Regions from separate parts of the Mesorhizobium sp. 131-2-1 genome, predicted to be linked through region 3. Evidence: predicted binding sites of a transcription regulator. Region 3 holds the regulator's gene; each other region holds the start of a gene.
What was found. The regulator PhoB, encoded in region 3, activates phosphate uptake and scavenging genes when phosphate is short. The targets are predictions, from matches to a motif close to TGTCATNNANCTGTCAT.
Positions count from the first base shown of each region.

Region 1: JG743_RS03575 (PhoX family protein) is a predicted target of PhoB. The motif match lies at 2,194-2,210, and genes of this name have one in related genera.
Region 2: JG743_RS32440 (ceramide glucosyltransferase) is a predicted target of PhoB. The motif match lies at 4,204-4,220, and genes of this name have one in related genera.

Region 1 covers NZ_AP023247.1:754,347-759,736, reverse strand. The annotation lists gene JG743_RS03595 (SulP family inorganic anion transporter) at 1-419, opposite strand, end outside; gene JG743_RS03590 (helix-turn-helix domain-containing protein) at 542-820, opposite strand; gene JG743_RS03585 (phosphatase PAP2 family protein) at 912-1,613, opposite strand; gene JG743_RS03580 (hypothetical protein) at 1,630-1,968, opposite strand; gene JG743_RS03575 (PhoX family protein) at 2,270-4,273, shown strand; gene JG743_RS03570 (hypothetical protein) at 4,420-4,644, shown strand; gene JG743_RS03565 (phosphatidylglycerol lysyltransferase domain-containing protein) at 4,902-5,390, shown strand, end outside.
Region 2 covers NZ_AP023247.1:6,753,004-6,758,393, forward strand. The annotation lists gene JG743_RS32425 (ABC transporter substrate-binding protein) at 1-252, opposite strand, end outside; gene JG743_RS32430 (2'-deoxycytidine 5'-triphosphate deaminase) at 432-1,526, opposite strand; SAM riboswitch at 1,609-1,686, shown strand; gene JG743_RS32435 (O-succinylhomoserine sulfhydrylase) at 1,745-2,932, shown strand; gene JG743_RS32440 (ceramide glucosyltransferase) at 2,944-4,098, opposite strand; gene apaG (Co2+/Mg2+ efflux protein ApaG) at 4,325-4,717, shown strand; gene JG743_RS32450 (c-type cytochrome) at 4,789-5,390, opposite strand, start outside.
Region 3 covers NZ_AP023247.1:1,381,431-1,386,820, forward strand. The annotation lists gene pstC (phosphate ABC transporter permease subunit PstC) at 1-1,061, shown strand, start outside; gene pstA (phosphate ABC transporter permease PstA) at 1,058-2,374, shown strand; gene pstB (phosphate ABC transporter ATP-binding protein PstB) at 2,390-3,214, shown strand; gene phoU (phosphate signaling complex protein PhoU) at 3,238-3,948, shown strand; gene phoB (phosphate regulon transcriptional regulator PhoB) at 3,968-4,657, shown strand; gene JG743_RS06795 (ROK family protein) at 4,661-5,390, opposite strand, start outside.

The sequences.
Region 1 (5,390 bases), 630 kb from region 3:
GGGATGAACTTGATATAGGTGCCAAGTCTCAGATAGCCGATGGCGAGCAGGAAGACGCCGGCCATCATCGTCGCCAGCAGCAGCCCGTCGACGCCGACGCGCGCCACCGTCGCCGCCACCAGCACGATGAAGGCGCCGGCCGGGCCGCCGATCTGGAAGCGGCTGCCGCCGAGCGCCGAGATGATGAAGCCGCCGACGATCGAGGTGTAGAGGCCGCGCTCGGGCGAGACGCCGGAGGCGATCGCGATCGCCATCGACAGCGGCAGCGCCACGATGGCAACCGTCAGCCCGGCAATGACGTCGGCCTTGAAATGCGCTGCCGTATAGCCCTCGCGCAGCACTGTCACCAGCTTGGGGGTGAACAATTCGGCGAATGTCGGCCGCGCCTGCTGATGGATTGCCCGCCGGACCTGGTCCATGGACTGCCTTCCGCGCCTATGCATGTCGCCCAATAGCGCGAAGCGGTCTTGGCAACGACATGCATAACAAAGACTGCGGCGGTGGGATCGTCGGCAGGATTGTCGGCGGTCGCCGTCGCGACTTATGCCGGCTCAGCTTTCGGATTGGACGGCGCGACCGGCTTGAGGCGCACGCCCCGGCCGCCGCGCTCGCTGGCCTGGTTATCGCCGATCAATTCCACCCCGGCCTCGTCGAGCGCCTGGATGACCTTCATCAGCGTGTCGACCACGCCCCTGACGACGCCGTCGCTCGCCTCCATGCGCTGGATGGTCGGAAGCGAAACCCCGGCGCGCTCGGCCAACGTCTTCTGATCGATGCCGGCCAGCGCCCTCGCGGCGCGCATCTGCTGGGCGGTGATCATCGGCCAGAACCCTTGTCTGAGTCTGCAGTATCAATGGATAATATAAGGATCATGATGTTTCAAGCATCATTTAGCATGGATGAAACATGGATCACTCACTGTCCGCCACCGCATGGCGCCGCTGCAGGAAGCGCGCCACCAGCCAGCACAGCATGGCCCAGGCGAAGCCGGCACACCAGCCGGCAAGCACGTCGGACGGCCAGTGGACGCCGAGATAGACGCGGCTGGCGCCGACCAGCAGTGTCGTCAGAATGGCAAGGCCGAGCACAAAGGTCTTCGTCGTGCGTCCCGGCAGGAAGCGGGCCGCCATGCTGCCCAGGGTGAGGTACGTCACCGCCGATAGCATGGCGTGGCCACTCGGAAAGGACAGCGAGGTCTCGTTGACGAGGTGCGAAACAAGATCCGGTCGTGGCCGGTCGACTTCAAACTTGAGCAGGCTCGACAGCACTTGCCCGCCCGCCACGGCGACGAACATCAGCAGCGCGGTCGTCGGCCGGCGGATCAGCAGCAGGTAGATGATGACCGCTGTCGTCAGCAGCACCAGAACGCTGGTGCTGCCAAGGCTGGTGATGTCGCGCACCGCCCCTTCCAGCCAGGCCGGGCCGATCGGGACGTCGGGTTGCCCCGCCTGGCGGAAGGCGAGCATGATCTCCGTGTCGAAAGCATGCGGCGTGGTCGCGCGCGCCACCTCCATCAGCTCCTCCAAGCCCCACAGACCGCCGGCGATCACCAGTCCGGCCAATAGTACGGGGAACTCGATCTTGTTGAGCAGGGCGGTTGCGAAGGACTTCATCAGCTTGGGGGTCCGACTAAAGCCGCTGCATATAAGGCCCGAGCGTGATCAGCGCCACGGCGGCGATCGCCAGCACGATCCCGGTTGCCTGCAGCGCATTGACCCTCTCGCCGAAGAAGGCGAGCGCCACGACGTTCACTGATACCAATTGAATCACCGCCGAAAGGCTGAACGACACCGACATGCCGAATTCGCGGATCAGCCTCAGCATGATCAGATTGCCGATCGAATAGAGCGCCAGCGTCAGCACGATCTTGCCGAGGCTCGGCGCCAGCCCCCATTGCTTGGCCGCGGTCGCCGCGAGCAGGAAGATCACGGTCGAAACGCCAAGCTGCACCAGTCCCCAGAAACTCACGGTCCATTTCTCCTGTTGCCGCCATCGTCATGCGCCGCAGTCCTTGTTTCCGAAGCGCGCGAGGCCGTCAAGCAGAGCGCGTCCGACCGGCGTCCCGCTCAGACAGGACCGAAGCCGGATGTCGCAAAATATGTCCCAAGCAACCATGGTTGCCGCTGGCGCATGACGGCAGGATCGGCAGGGCAGCTCATGAGCCGGCAAATAATTCGCCGAAATCGCATCCCGTGTCACGAAAATGTGATCAAGCGGCTTTACGGGTCGACAGGTCACATGCTCCAGCCAAGAAGCCAGAGGAAAGCTCATGACCGATCCCCGCTCCGCTGACACCGGTTTCCGCACCAGCCTGCTCGAGGAGAATGACGGCCCGGCCGTCAATCCCACCGACAACCGCACCATGGGTGAGATCATTGCCGCGCGCTTCTCGCGCCGTGGGTTCCTGAAGGGTTCGCTGGCCGTTTCGGCCATCGCCGCCACCGTCAGCCCGCTGGCGCTCGTCGCCGCCGACGATGCCCGCGCCGCCGAGGCTTCTGCTTTCAAGTTCGACGAGCTCGAGGCCGGCATCGACGACAAGCACCATGTCGCGCCGGGTTACGACGCCGACGTGCTGTTGCGCTGGGGAGACCCGCTGTTTGCCGACTCACCGGAATTCGACCCGGTGAAACAGTCGGCCGAGGCCCAGGCGAAACAGTTCGGCTACAACAACGACTATGTCGGCTATATCGCGATCGACGGCTCGGCCGAGCACGGCCTCTTGGTCGTCAACCACGAATACACCAACCCGCATCTGATGTTCCCCGGCATCGTCAAGATCGTCGACAAGGACGGCAAGAAGGCGGCCGAGGTGGCACCGCTCAGCAAGGAGCAGGTCGATATCGAGATGGCGGCGCATGGCGGCACAATCGTCGAGATCCGCAAGGACGGCGGCAAGTGGCAGGTGGTGCGCGATGGCAAGCTCAACCGCCGCATCACTTCCAACACCGAGATGCAGCTCGCCGGCCCGGTCGCCGGCCATGATCGCGTCAAGACCAATGCCGATCCCTCCGGCACCAAGGTCATCGGCACCTTCAACAATTGCGCCGGCGGCGTCACCCCATGGGGCACCTATGTGATGGCCGAGGAGAACATCCACGGCTATTTCACCGGCGAGCTGCCGGAAGGCCATAAGGAAGCCGCCAATTACAAGCGCCTCGGCATTCCGGAAGGCGCCTATGAGTGGGGCTCGCATTACGACCGCTTCGACCTTGCCAAGGAGCCGAACGAGCCGAACCGCTTCGGCTGGGTCGTCGAGGTCGACGTCAATGATCCGAATTCGGTGCCGCGCAAGCGCACCGCCATGGGTCGCTTCAAGCATGAGGGTGCTGAATCGATCGTCGCCAAGGACGGCCGCGTCGTCTTCTACCTCGGCGACGACGAGCGCTTCGACTATGCCTACAAATTCGTCACCACGGGCAAGTTCAACCCCGACGACCGCGCGGCCAACAAGGACCTGCTCGACGACGGCACGCTGCACGTCGCCAAATTCGCCGAGGATGGTTCGGTCGAATGGATGCCGATCGCCTTTGGCCAGGGCCCGCTGACGGCGGAGAACGGCTTTGCCAGCCAGGCCGACGTGCTGATCGAGACGCGCCGCGCCGCCGACCTGCTCGGCGCCACCAAGATGGATCGTCCCGAGGACATCCAGCCCAACGGCGCCAACGGCAAGGTCTATGTCATGCTGACCAACAATTCCAAGCGCAAGGCAGAGCAGGTCGACGCCGCCAATCCGCGCGCGGCGAACGCCTTCGGCCATATCATCGAGATATCGGAGGATGGCGGCGACTTTGCCGCCACCAAGGGCAAGTGGGAAGTGATGCTGAAATGCGGCGACCCGTCGGTGGCCGACGTCGGCGCCACCTTCTCGACCGCGACCACCGCCAATGGCTGGTTCGGCATGCCGGACAATTGCGCCGTCGATTCGGCGGGCCGCCTGTGGGTCGCCACCGACGGCCAGGGCCCGAAGGCCACCGGCCGCACCGACGGCCTGTGGGCGGTCGACACCGAGGGCGCCGCGCGGGCGACCTCGAAGCTGTTCTTCCGCGTGCCGATCGGCGCCGAGATGTGCGGCCCGCTGTTCGCGCCGGACGACCAAACCGCCTTCGTCGCCGTCCAGCATCCGGGCGACGGCGGCGAGGATTGGGAAGCTTTCGGCCGTCCCTCCTACTATGAGGACCTGTCGACCCGCTGGCCCGACTTCAAGCCCGACATGCCGGTCAGGCCGTCGGTGGTCGCCATCACCAAACAGGGCGGCGGCAAAATCGCGGTCTGAGGCACTGCCAGTCCGTAGAGGCTGCGCGAGCATGGGAGGGATTTCGGCAGGCCGAGATCCCTCCTTTTCATGTCAGGGACAGTCAAGCTTCGGGAAAGATTGGCAATTTATGCGTGGCGCCCTAGGTCCTTGTCAGGAGACCCGCCATGCCAAAGTCTGTTTATGACCGTGGCCTGCTCAAGCCTGCCGACATCGCCAGGCTGCAGCGCGTCTTTGACGAGGCCTGCCAGCGGCGCCAAGCGCATCCCGATTCCGCCAAAGCGCGGGAAATAGCCCTGACCCTGCTTGCCCTGCACAATGCCGGCATGGTCGAAGAGGACATGCTGATGGAAGCCGTCGGCTTCCGACGCCTCGATTCAAAGTCGGCCTGAGGTCGGCGACAACAGTCGCGTGCCCCTATCCGGCACGCTGAACCACCGCCAAGCCTGCCACCACAAGGTGCAGGCCGATCTGGCCGATGAGGGCGCATGGCGCGCTGTTCGCCTGCCACCATTTGGCCGAGATTTGCCCTTCTGTCGGCGCCGATTGCATCCTATATGGCGCCTGCGCGGTATCAATGGCCGCACCAAGGCGACTGATTCGGGCCCTGTGCGTCGACGGGTCTCCATCTATCGGCACGCGGAACCTCATGCCCTCCTTGCGCATCTACATTGACAGGTTTCTCGAAGACGCAGCACCCAAGGTCCCGCGGCGCGAGCTGACGCATCTCGAGCGCCTGGCGCTGGTGCGCCGGCATGGCGACTTCTCGCTCGCCTACTCCACCGCCGTGCAGCAGAAACTGTCCTATTTCAGCGACGGCGACGGCTACATCGCCTTCGGTACCAAGATGAAGCACCATTTCGCGCTGGGCGATCCGGTGGTGCATCCGTCTGACCGCCCCGGCTACATCAAGCGCTTCGTCGAAGCCGCCGGCGGTCCCTGGTTCGTGCAGATCGGCGCCGAAACCGCGCGGGTGCTGGCCGGGCTCGGCTACCAGGTCAACCGCCTGGGTATCGACACAAGGCTCGTCCTGCCCGCGCATGACTTCTCCGGCAAGCGCAACGAGACGGTGCGCTATTCGGAGCGCTGGCTGTCGAAGAAGGGCTATTCCTTCGAGGAGGACAGGCGCAACATCTTC
Region 2 (5,390 bases), 1.5 Mb from region 3:
CAGCGCCGGAATGATGCCGTCCCAGTCCTGGGTGACGATCTCGCATTCGACCTTCATCTGCGCGCACAGCGCATTGGCGATGTCGATGTCGAAGCCCTCGACCTTGCCGTCCGGCGTGATGGTGTTGAACGGCGGATAGGCGCCCTCGGTGCCGATCTTGACCTTTTCCGCCGCCTGCGCCGACAAGGTGCCGGCGCCGACCGTCAGCATGGCGGCAGCGGCCGCCGACAGGATCCATCTCGAAATCCGCATTGTCATCTTCCCCTTCATTTCCGTCACCTTGACGGGTTGGGCGACAGCCAAGCATGGCGCGCCGAACCGGGCAAGCGGAGTCTGATGCTGACGATGGGGCCGAGCGGTTTCCGCTCTGACCATTTTGCTTTCACGCAATTCCGGACGGAAAACCGCTGCGCACTTTTCCTGGAATTGCTTTAGCGCGCGGCGCGGAAATGCTTGGAGAGCTTCAGGCCCTGCGCCTGGTAGTTCGAGCCGAGATCGCTGCCGTAGAGCGCCCGCGGCCGCTTCAGCATGTGCTCGTAAACGAGGCGCCCGACGATCTGGCCATGATCGAGGATGAAGGGCACCTCGTGGCTGCGCACTTCGAGCACCGCCCGGCTGCCGGTGCCGCCGGCCGCCGAATGGCCGAAGCCCGGATCGAAGAAGCCGGCATAATGGACGCGGAATTCGCCGACCAGCGGATCGAAGGGCGTCATCTCGGCGGCGTAGAGCGGCGGCACATGCACCGCCTCGCGGCTGACCAGGATGTAGAACTCGTCCGGATCGAGCACCAGTTCGCCGGCGCCGCTCTTGTAGAGCGGCTCCCAGAAGTCGACGACGTCCTGCGCGGCGCGCTTGTCGACATCGACAAGGCCGGTGTGGTGCTTGCCGCGATAGCCGACCAGCCCGTCCTTGTCGCCGTCGAGATCGATCGACAGCGCGATGCCGCCGCCGGAGATGTTGGGCGGCTCGGTGGCGACCAGCATCTCGGCATGGTGGAGGTCGCGCAACTCATTCTCCGACAGCAGCGCGTTGCCGGTGCGGAAGCGTATCTGCGACAGGCGCGAGCCGGCGCGCACGACGATCGGGAAGGTGCGCGGGCTGACCTCGAGATAGAGCGGGCCGTGATAGCCGGCGGCGATCTTGTCGAACTCGTGGCCGCGATCGGTCATCACCCGGGTGAAGATGTCGAGCCGCCCGGTCGAGCTTTTCGGATTGGCCGAGGCGGAGACATTCGCCGGCAGTGCCAGGCTTTCCATGAGCGGCACGATGTAGACGCAGCCCGTCTCCAGCACGGCGCCGTCGGCGAGATTGATCTCGTGCAGCTTCAGCCGGTCGAGCTTGTCTGCCACAAGATGATCAGGCCCGGGCAGGAAGGAAGCGCGCACGCGGAAAGCCGTGTCGCCCAGCCTGAGGTCGAGGCTGGCCGGCTGGACCTGGTCGGCATCGAGGGCGCGCGGCGACTTCAGCGCGCCGGACTGGAACAGCGCGGAAATGTCCTGATCGGGAAGAATGCCTGTCTGCCGCAAAGCTGGCTCCGCTCCAAGGCCGCTGGTACAAACCTCTTAATGAAGCCGGCAATTGACGCAAGCGCGGTGCGGGTCTAAAGGGTCGTTATCCCGTGGTGATTTGGCCGGTCGGCTTGCAGCCACGTTAAACAAGTCGCTAAAGGACCGTCGGGCCGCAAGGCCGTATGGACCGGTTGCGACTTTTCGCGGCCGGTTTTTTTGTATCTGGAAGTAGAGCGATGACGAAGAAGCGTGACTGGAAGCCTCAGACGGCACTCGTGCATGGCGGGACGCTGCGTTCCGGCTTCGGCGAGACATCAGAGGCGATGTACCTCACCCAGGGCTATGTCTATGAGACGGCGCAGGCGGCGGAAGCCCGCTTCAAGGGCGAGGAACCGGGCTTCATCTATTCGCGCTACGCCAATCCCACCGTCGACATGTTCGAGAAGCGCATGTGCGCGCTGGAAGGTGCTGAAGACGCGCGCGCCACCGCCTCCGGCATGGCGGCGGTCAGCGCGGCACTGCTGTGCAGCGCCAAGGCCGGCGACCATATCGTAGCGGCGCGGGCGCTGTTCGGCTCCTGCCGCTGGGTGGTCGAGACGCTGGCGCCGCGATACGGCATCGAGGCGACGCTGGTCGACGGCACCGACATCGCCAATTGGGAAAAGGCGGTCAGGCCGAACACCAAGCTGTTCTTCCTCGAAAGCCCGACCAACCCGACGCTGGAAGTGGTCGACATCGCTGCCGTCGCCGCGCTCGCCAATTCGATCGGCGCCAGGTTGATCGTCGACAATGTCTTCGCCACGCCCTTGCAGCAGAAACCCTTGCAGCTCGGCGCCCATATCGTCGTCTATTCGGCGACCAAGCACATCGACGGCCAGGGGCGCTGCCTCGGCGGCGTCATCCTGTCGGACAAGAAGTGGATCGACGAGAACCTGCACGACTATTTCCGCCACACCGGCCCCAGCCTGTCGCCGTTCAACGCCTGGACGCTGCTCAAGGGGCTGGAGACGCTGCCGCTGCGCGTGCGCCAGCAGACGGAAAGCGCTGGCAAGATCGCCGACTTCCTGGCCGAACGGCCGGAGATCGCCCGTGTCATCTATCCGGGCCGGGCCGACCACCCGCAGGCCGAGATCGTCAGGAAGCAGATGTCGGGCGGCTCGACGCTGATCTGCCTCGACGTCAAGGGCGGCAAGCAGGCGGCCTTCGCCTTCCAGAACGCGCTCGACATCGTGCTGATCTCCAACAATCTCGGCGACGCCAAGAGCCTGATCACCCATCCGGCGACGACGACGCACAAGAACCTCAGCGACGAGGCGCGCGCCGAGCTCGGTATCGGCCCAGGCACGCTCAGGCTCTCGGTCGGCCTGGAGGATGCGGACGATCTGCTCGCCGATGTCGAGCAGGCGCTGAAGTCGGCGAAATAGACAGGCGCCGGTCAGGCGCTCGACGGCGTCTCTTGCAGTTCGGCCGCCTTGGTGCCGATGGTCATGGCGTTGCCACGCCAGTCGACGGCGCCGCCCAGCCAGCCGCGCGCCCATATCGCCGGCAGCATCGCGTCCCGCACGATCATGGCGGCGACGATGCGCGGCGATAGATACCAGCCCTTGGCCCAGGCGAGCGCGCATTCCGGCAGGTAGGCGAACGCCAACACGCAAAGCGCGGTGGCCGGCAGGCTGACGCCGGAATGAGCCGCCGCCAACAGCGCGAACAGCAGCGGCAGCGCCGCACCGGTCATGATCTCCGGCGCGAAGAACAGCGGGAAGGTGACGCGGCGCAGCCGCGCCCAGCGCGCCTGGCGCGACCAGATCTCACCAAACCTGCGCTCGCCGAGCGGCTGCTCGAAGGGCGAAGCGACGAGATGTACGCGAAGGCCAAGCCCGTTGACCAGCTTGGTCGCGGCGGCGTCCTCGGCGATCTCGGCGGCGAGGGCGCGAATGCCGCCATTGGCGTCGAGCATGGGCTTGTTCCACAGCATGCTCTTGCCCTGGGCAAAGCCGAGACCGAGCGCCTCGCCAGCATATTGCCAGCGCGCCTGCAGCGTGTTGAGGAAGGCGCATTCGACCTCGGCCCAGAAACCATCCGGCCGCGAGCCGATCGGCGTCGAGCAGACCAGGCCGGTGTCCGACCGCCAGGCGGCCATCAGATGCTCGATATAGTCGCGCGGCATCAGCACGTTGGAATCGGCGAGGATCACCCAGTGGTGGCGCGCCGCCTCCCAGCCCTTGACGCAATTGTTGAGCTTCGGATTGGCGCTGACGCGGTCGTCGCCGACCAGCAGCCGCGCCGGCACTTCGGGAAACCGGGCAATCGCCCTGTTTATCAGCGTGACCACCGGATCGTCGCCATGGGCGACGCAGAAGACGAGCTCGTAACGCGGCCAGTCGAGCGTGAAGGCGCGCTGGAGCGTCTCCTGCGTGAACGTCTCGATGCCGCGCGAGGGGATGACGATCGACACCGGCGGCGTCCGGCCGGCCGGCCGCGACACGCCGCGCGGCGGCTCAAGCCTGAAAGCCGCGAACAGGATGCTGGCGAGATTGACGAGAAGCAAGGCTATCGAAAGCAGGGCAGCGGCTATGGCGATCAGGTCCATCGAGGTCTGGTCACTCCGGAAAAGCCGGCCTGGGAATGGCCGTCTTGAACAAGTCGACAGAGCGATGAGTCGCCCGGCACGGTCCGCGCACACCATCATTGTCGTGTGTCACTTAAATGACATTGTTTGCCGGCACGTGCGCATAAGGACGGAAGGGATGGGCATCACGCATCGTTGACCTGATAGCGGAGCGAGCCGAAAGTTCCCGAACTGTTTGGAGCAGCTCATGTACCGCGCCGTCACGCGCAAAATCGAAGTGCAGGTCAGGCCGTTCTATCTGGAGGATCGCTCCGATCCGTCGGAGAACCGCTATGTCTGGGGCTATCACGTGACCATCGACAACCAGTCGGACGAGTTCGTGCAGCTGCTGTCGCGCTATTGGCACATCACCGACGGCAGCGGCCGCGTGGAGGAGGTGCGCGGTGCCGGCGTCGTCGGCGACCAGCCCGAGCTCAATCCCGGCGACAGCTACCAGTACACCTCCGGCTGCCCGCTCTCGACGCCGTCGGGCATCATGGTCGGCCACTACACGATGCGCAACAAGCGGGGCGAGACGTTCGACGTCGCCATCCCCGCCTTCTCGCTCGACCTGCCGGGCACGCGGCGGACGGTGAACTGATATCCAGCTCGCAACCCTACCATCGCGGCCCGGGCTACTGTCGAAGCGCCGCCTTCTACTCCATGAGCAGCCTAAGGCCCCTTTTTCTCACCGGGTTTCATGGGCGGAAGCGTCTTGATGTAGGCGTAGACAGCCGCGACATCCTCGCTGCTGAATTCCTTGAGCATTGCGAAGGGCATGACGTTGCTTACGACGCTGCCGTCCGGGCGCTTGCCGCTCTTGAACATTGCGGCGAACGCGGCTTCGGTAGGGTAACGCGATATGGCGCTGTCTTCACCGGGAGTCAGGTTGGCCGCCGGCGGCCAATCGGGGGGGCCGCCTTCGATCGGGCCGCCGCTGAGGGACGGATTGTGGCAGCCGATGCAGGCATTGGCGACATAGGCGCCATGGGCGAGCACATCTGTGGCGGCAACTGGCTGCGGCGGAGGCAAGGTGTGGTCGACCTTTTCCGCGGCATCGCGGACGAAGCCAAGCGCATAGAGCAGCCGAACAAGAAGCGGAATACGGAACTCGGCGGGGGTGCCGGTGGCAGGGGGCAGGCTTCTGGCATAGCCGATGATGGCCGCGATATCGTCGTCCGTGTAGCGGGCGAAGTCCTCGCTGGGCATGACGAGCAGCGGCCGGTTGTCCGGCTTCACTCCATGGCGGATGACCTTGACCCAGTCGAGATCGG
Region 3 (5,390 bases):
CCCAGGACTACATGATCCCGATCGCCGTCGAGACGAATGCGGTGCAGGACAGGCTTGGCCTGATTGGCGCCGTCCTCACGTTCGTGCTGTCGGCCGCCGGCGCCTTCTATGCGCTCAGCCAGGTCGCGCCGCGGGCGCGCGCCAGGAACAATGTCGAGCGGCTGATGCTGTGGGGGCTGCTGGCGGCCTCGACCATCGCCATCCTGACCACGGTCGGCATCGTGCTGTCGATGCTGTTCCAGACCATCCAGTTCTTCGAGAGCGTCTCGCCGGCAAGCTTCTTCTTCGGCACTGTATGGGATCCGCGCTTCGCCGCGGCGGGCTCGGGCGGCAGCCAGGGCCAGTTCGGCCTGATCCCGCTGCTGGCCGGCACGCTCTACATCGCCTTCGTCGCCCTGCTGGTGGCGGTGCCGGTCGGCCTGATGTCGGCCGTCTACATGGCCGAATACGCCTCGCCCAAGGTGCGCTCGGTGGTGAAGCCGGCGCTCGAGCTGCTGGCCGGCATTCCGACCATCGTCTACGGCATCTTCGCCGTCGTCACCCTGGGCCCGTTCCTGCGCGATCTCTCGGCGGCGCTGACCGGCGGTTCGCCCTTCATCCAGGGCCAGAGCATCTTTACCGCCGGCCTGGTCATGGGCGTCATGCTGATCCCGGTCGTATCCTCCCTGTCGGACGACATCATCACCGCGGTGCCGCGCGCCATGCGCGACGGCTCGCTCGGCCTCGGCGCGACGCGCTCCGAGACGATCAAGCGAGTGATCCTGCCGGCGGCACTGCCTGGCATCGTCGGCGCCATCCTGCTCACCGCCTCGCGCGCCATCGGCGAGACGATGATCGTCGTGCTCGCGGCCGGCGTCGCGGCCAATCTCACCGCCAATCCGTTCGAGGCGATGACGACCATCACCGTCAAGATCGTCAACCAGCTGACCGGCGACCTCGAATTCAATTCGCCGCAGACGCTGGTCGCCTTCGCCCTCGGCATCACGCTGTTCGCGCTGACGCTGGTGATGAACATCGTCGCCCTCTACATCGTGCGCAAATACCGGGAGCAGTACGAATGACCGATATCCCGCTGGATACGATGGTCCGCACCGCGGCTCCCGCGCGCCGCGACATCGGCCTCAAGGCCCGCTATGCCGCCGAGCGCCGGTTCCGCATCTACGGCGTGCTGGCGATCTCGGTCGGCCTCGCCTTCCTCGCCATCATGCTGATCACCATCGTCTCGAAGGGTTACACCGCCTTCTGGCAGACGACAGTGTCGCTGCCGATCACTTTCGACGAGAAGATCATCGATCCCTCCAACAAGCGCGCCAGCGATCCGGACGTGCTGATCAAGGCGAACTATCCCAAGCTTGCCGACAAGGCGCTGATGGCCAAGCTCGGCATCGACCCCTCCAACAAGCCGATGGCACTGAAGCTGAAGGGCTTCCTGTCGGAGGGCGCGCGCGTGCAGTTGCGCGACATCGTCGCCGCCGACCCGTCGGTCATCGGCACAACGCGCAACGTCGACATCCTCGCCGCCGCCAATCTCGATTCCGCCTTCAAGGGCCAGATCGACCTCAACGTCGAGGAAGCGCGCCGCAAGGTCTCGGACCAGCAGATTGCCTGGATGAACCAGCTCAAGGCCGACGGCACCATGGCCGAGCATTTCAACAAGGGCCTGTTCAGCTATGGCGCCTCCAGCCGTCCGGAAACGTCGGGCATGGGCGTGGCGATCATCGGCTCCTTCTACATGATGGTGATCGTGCTGCTTCTGGCGCTGCCGATCGGCGTCGCCGCCTCCATCTACCTGGAGGAGTTCGCCAAAAAGAGCCGCTTCACCGACCTGATCGAAGTCAACATCAACAATCTGGCAGCGGTCCCGTCGATCGTCTTCGGCCTGCTCGGCCTTGCGGTGTTCATCAACTTCCTCGGCATGCCGCGCTCGGCCGCCTTCGTCGGCGGCCTGGTGCTGACGCTGATGACGCTACCGACGATCATCATCGCTACCCGCGCAGCGCTTGCCGCCGTGCCACCGTCGATCCGCTCGGCGGCGCTTGGCCTCGGCGCTTCCAAGATGCAGATGGTGTTCCAGCACATCCTGCCGCTTGCCGCCCCGGGCATCCTGACCGGCACCATCATCGGGCTGGCGCGCGCGCTCGGCGAGACCGCGCCGCTGCTCCTGATCGGCATGGTCGCCTTCGTCGCCGACTATCCGAAGACGCCGTTCGATCCGGCGACCGCGCTGCCGGTGCAGATCTACATGTGGGCCAACGAGGCCGAACGCGCCTTCGTCGAGCGCATGTCGGGAGCCATCATCATCCTGCTCGTCTTCCTCATGGCCATGAACATCACAGCGATCGTGCTCAGGCGCCGGTTCGAACGGCGCTGGTAAAAGAAGGCATCTGGTATGAACATCATGACCGAACAGTCTCTTGAAAACGCAGTGGGCGACAAGATGAACGCCAAGTCGAACGAAGTGATCAAGATGCGCGGCGACAAGGTCGGCGTGTTCTATGGCGAGAAGCAGGCGCTGTTCGACGTCAATCTCGACGTCCGCCTCAACCAGGTGACGGCGCTGATCGGCCCTTCGGGCTGCGGCAAGTCGACTTTCCTGCGCTGCCTCAACCGCATGAACGACACCATCGATTCGGCGCGCGTGACCGGCAAGATCACGCTCGACGAAGAGGATATCTACGACAAGAGCATCGACGTCGTCGAACTGAGAGCCCGCGTCGGCATGGTGTTCCAGAAGCCCAACCCGTTCCCGAAGTCGATCTACGAGAACGTCGCCTACGGCCCGCGCATCCATGGGCTGGCCAAGCGCAAGGCCGACATGGACCAGATCGTCGAATCCAGCCTGAAGAAGGCGGCGATCTGGAACGAGGTGAAGGACCGCCTGCAGGAGCCCGGCACCGGCCTGTCCGGCGGCCAGCAGCAGCGCCTGTGCATCGCCCGCGCCATCGCCGTGTCGCCGGAGGTGATCCTGATGGACGAGCCCTGCTCGGCGCTCGACCCGATCGCCACCGCCCGCGTCGAGGAACTGATCGACGAGCTGCGCCAGAACTACACGATCGTCATCGTCACCCACTCGATGCAGCAGGCGGCGCGCGTGTCGCAGCGCACGGCGATGTTCCATCTCGGCTACCTGGTCGAGGAGGGCGCCACCGACAAGATGTTCACCAACCCTGACGACAAGCGCACCCAGGACTACATCACCGGCCGGTTCGGCTGATTTCCAAGCACGAGGACAGGATCATGGGTGAACATCATACGGTTGCGTCTTTCGACGAGGATCTCGGGGCGATCAGCAAGCTGATCGCCGACATGGGCGATCTCGCCCGCTCGATGGTCGCCGGCTCGACGCGCGCGCTGCTCAATTCCGACAACGCGCTGGCGCAGCGCGTGGTGTCCGACGACGCCATCATGGATGCGCGCCAGCGCGAGCTCGACGACCGCGCCATCACGCTGATCGCCAAGCGCCAGCCGATGGCCAACGATCTGCGCGCCGTGGTCGGTTCGATCCGCATGGCGGGCGACCTCGAGCGCATCGGCGATCTCGCCAAGAACATCGCCAAGCGCGTCGGCACCGTCGGCCTCAGCGTCACGCCGCGCGATCTCTCGCATTCCATCGACGGCATGGCGCAGCTGGTGCTGGTCCAGGTGCAAGGGGTCATCGAGGAATACGCCGCCGCGGATGCGGCTGCGCTCGCCAAGCTCCGCAACGACGACGAACGCATCGACGTCAAATACACCTCGGTGTTCCGCGAGCTGCTGACCTACATGATGGAAGATCCGCGCAACATCACCGCTTGCACGCATCTGTTGTTCTGCGCCAAGAATCTGGAGCGCATCGGCGACCATGTCACCAACATCGCCGAGAACGCCTACTACGTGCTGACCGGCCAGCAACTGCCCGCCAATCGTCCGAAGCTGGACGAGACGGCGATGTCGGCGCCGGCGGCCTGAGAAGAAGGGTGACCTGCAGATGATCGCGCCACGCATCATGGTGGTGGAGGACGAGGAGCCGCTGGGGGTGCTGCTCCGCTACAATCTGGAATCGGAAGGCTACCAGGTCGAGGTGGTGACGCGCGGCGACGAGGCCGAGATCCGGCTGCAGGAGAACGTGCCCGACCTTCTGGTGCTCGACTGGATGGTGCCGGCGGTTTCCGGCATCGAGCTCTGCCGCCGCCTCAGGATGCGGCCGGAGACCGAGCGACTGCCGATCATCATGCTGACGGCGCGCGGCGAGGAAAGCGACCGGGTGCGCGGCCTCTCGACCGGGGCCGACGACTATCTGGTCAAGCCGTTTTCGACGCCGGAGTTCATGGCGCGGGTGAAGGCGCTGCTGCGTCGCGCCAAGCCGGAAGTCCTGTCCAGCATGCTCAAGGTCGGCGACATCGTGCTCGATCGCGAGTCGCACCGCGTCTACCGCAAGAAGAGCGAGATCAGGCTCGGGCCGACCGAATTCCGACTGCTCGAATTCATGATGCGCCATCCCGGCCGGGTGTTCTCGCGCAGCCAGCTACTCGACAATGTCTGGGGCGAGACGATCTACATCGACGAGCGCACCGTGGACGTGCATGTCGGGCGGCTGCGCAAGGCGGTCAACAATGGCCGCATGCCCGACGTTATCCGCACCATACGCGGTGCGGGCTACGCGATCAGGGAAGATTGACGCTCAGGCCACGTTCTTCCCGGTGGCGCTGCCCTTCGCTTGGACGCCCGGCGCGAAAATCTCCTGGTCGACGAAGCCGAGCGCCCGCATGGCGCAGCCTTCGCGGATCAGCGGCAGTTCGTTCGGCTCGGTGTCGAAGGAGATCGATTTCGAATGCTGGCCGCCGGCGGTCTGAGCGATCGCCTCGCGCAGCGCCGGCTCGATCAGGTCGAAAGCGGCGGCGCTGACACCGACCATGGCGACGGGCGCGGGATCGATCAGCGCGAACAGGCTGCCGAGGCCGAAGCCGAGCGCCTCGCCGGCCTTGCGATAGGCCTCGCGCTCCGGGCCGTCGCTGGCGCGAGCCCTGGCGGCGAGCGAGCGCATGTCGGCGTCGCTGACATCGACCGGCGCGGCATCCTCGCCCATCTCCTTGGCATTGCGCCAGATGGCGTAGTTGCCGGCATAGGCCTCGACGCAGCCGCGCCGCCCGCAGCGACACAGCGCGCCGCCCGGCCGGTGGATCATGTGGCCGAATTCACCGCCCGAGGAATGGGTGCCAGTGAACAGTTCTCCCTTCAGCACCAGCCCCATGCCGATGCCATGCGAGAGCAGGATGGCGATGAAGTCGTCGCGGTAGCGCTCGGGATCGCGCCACTGCAGCGCCACCGCCATCATGTTGCAGTCGTTCTCCATGGTGGCCGGAACGCCGAACTCGGCTTCCAGTATGTCGGCGAAGGCAATGTCGGTCTGC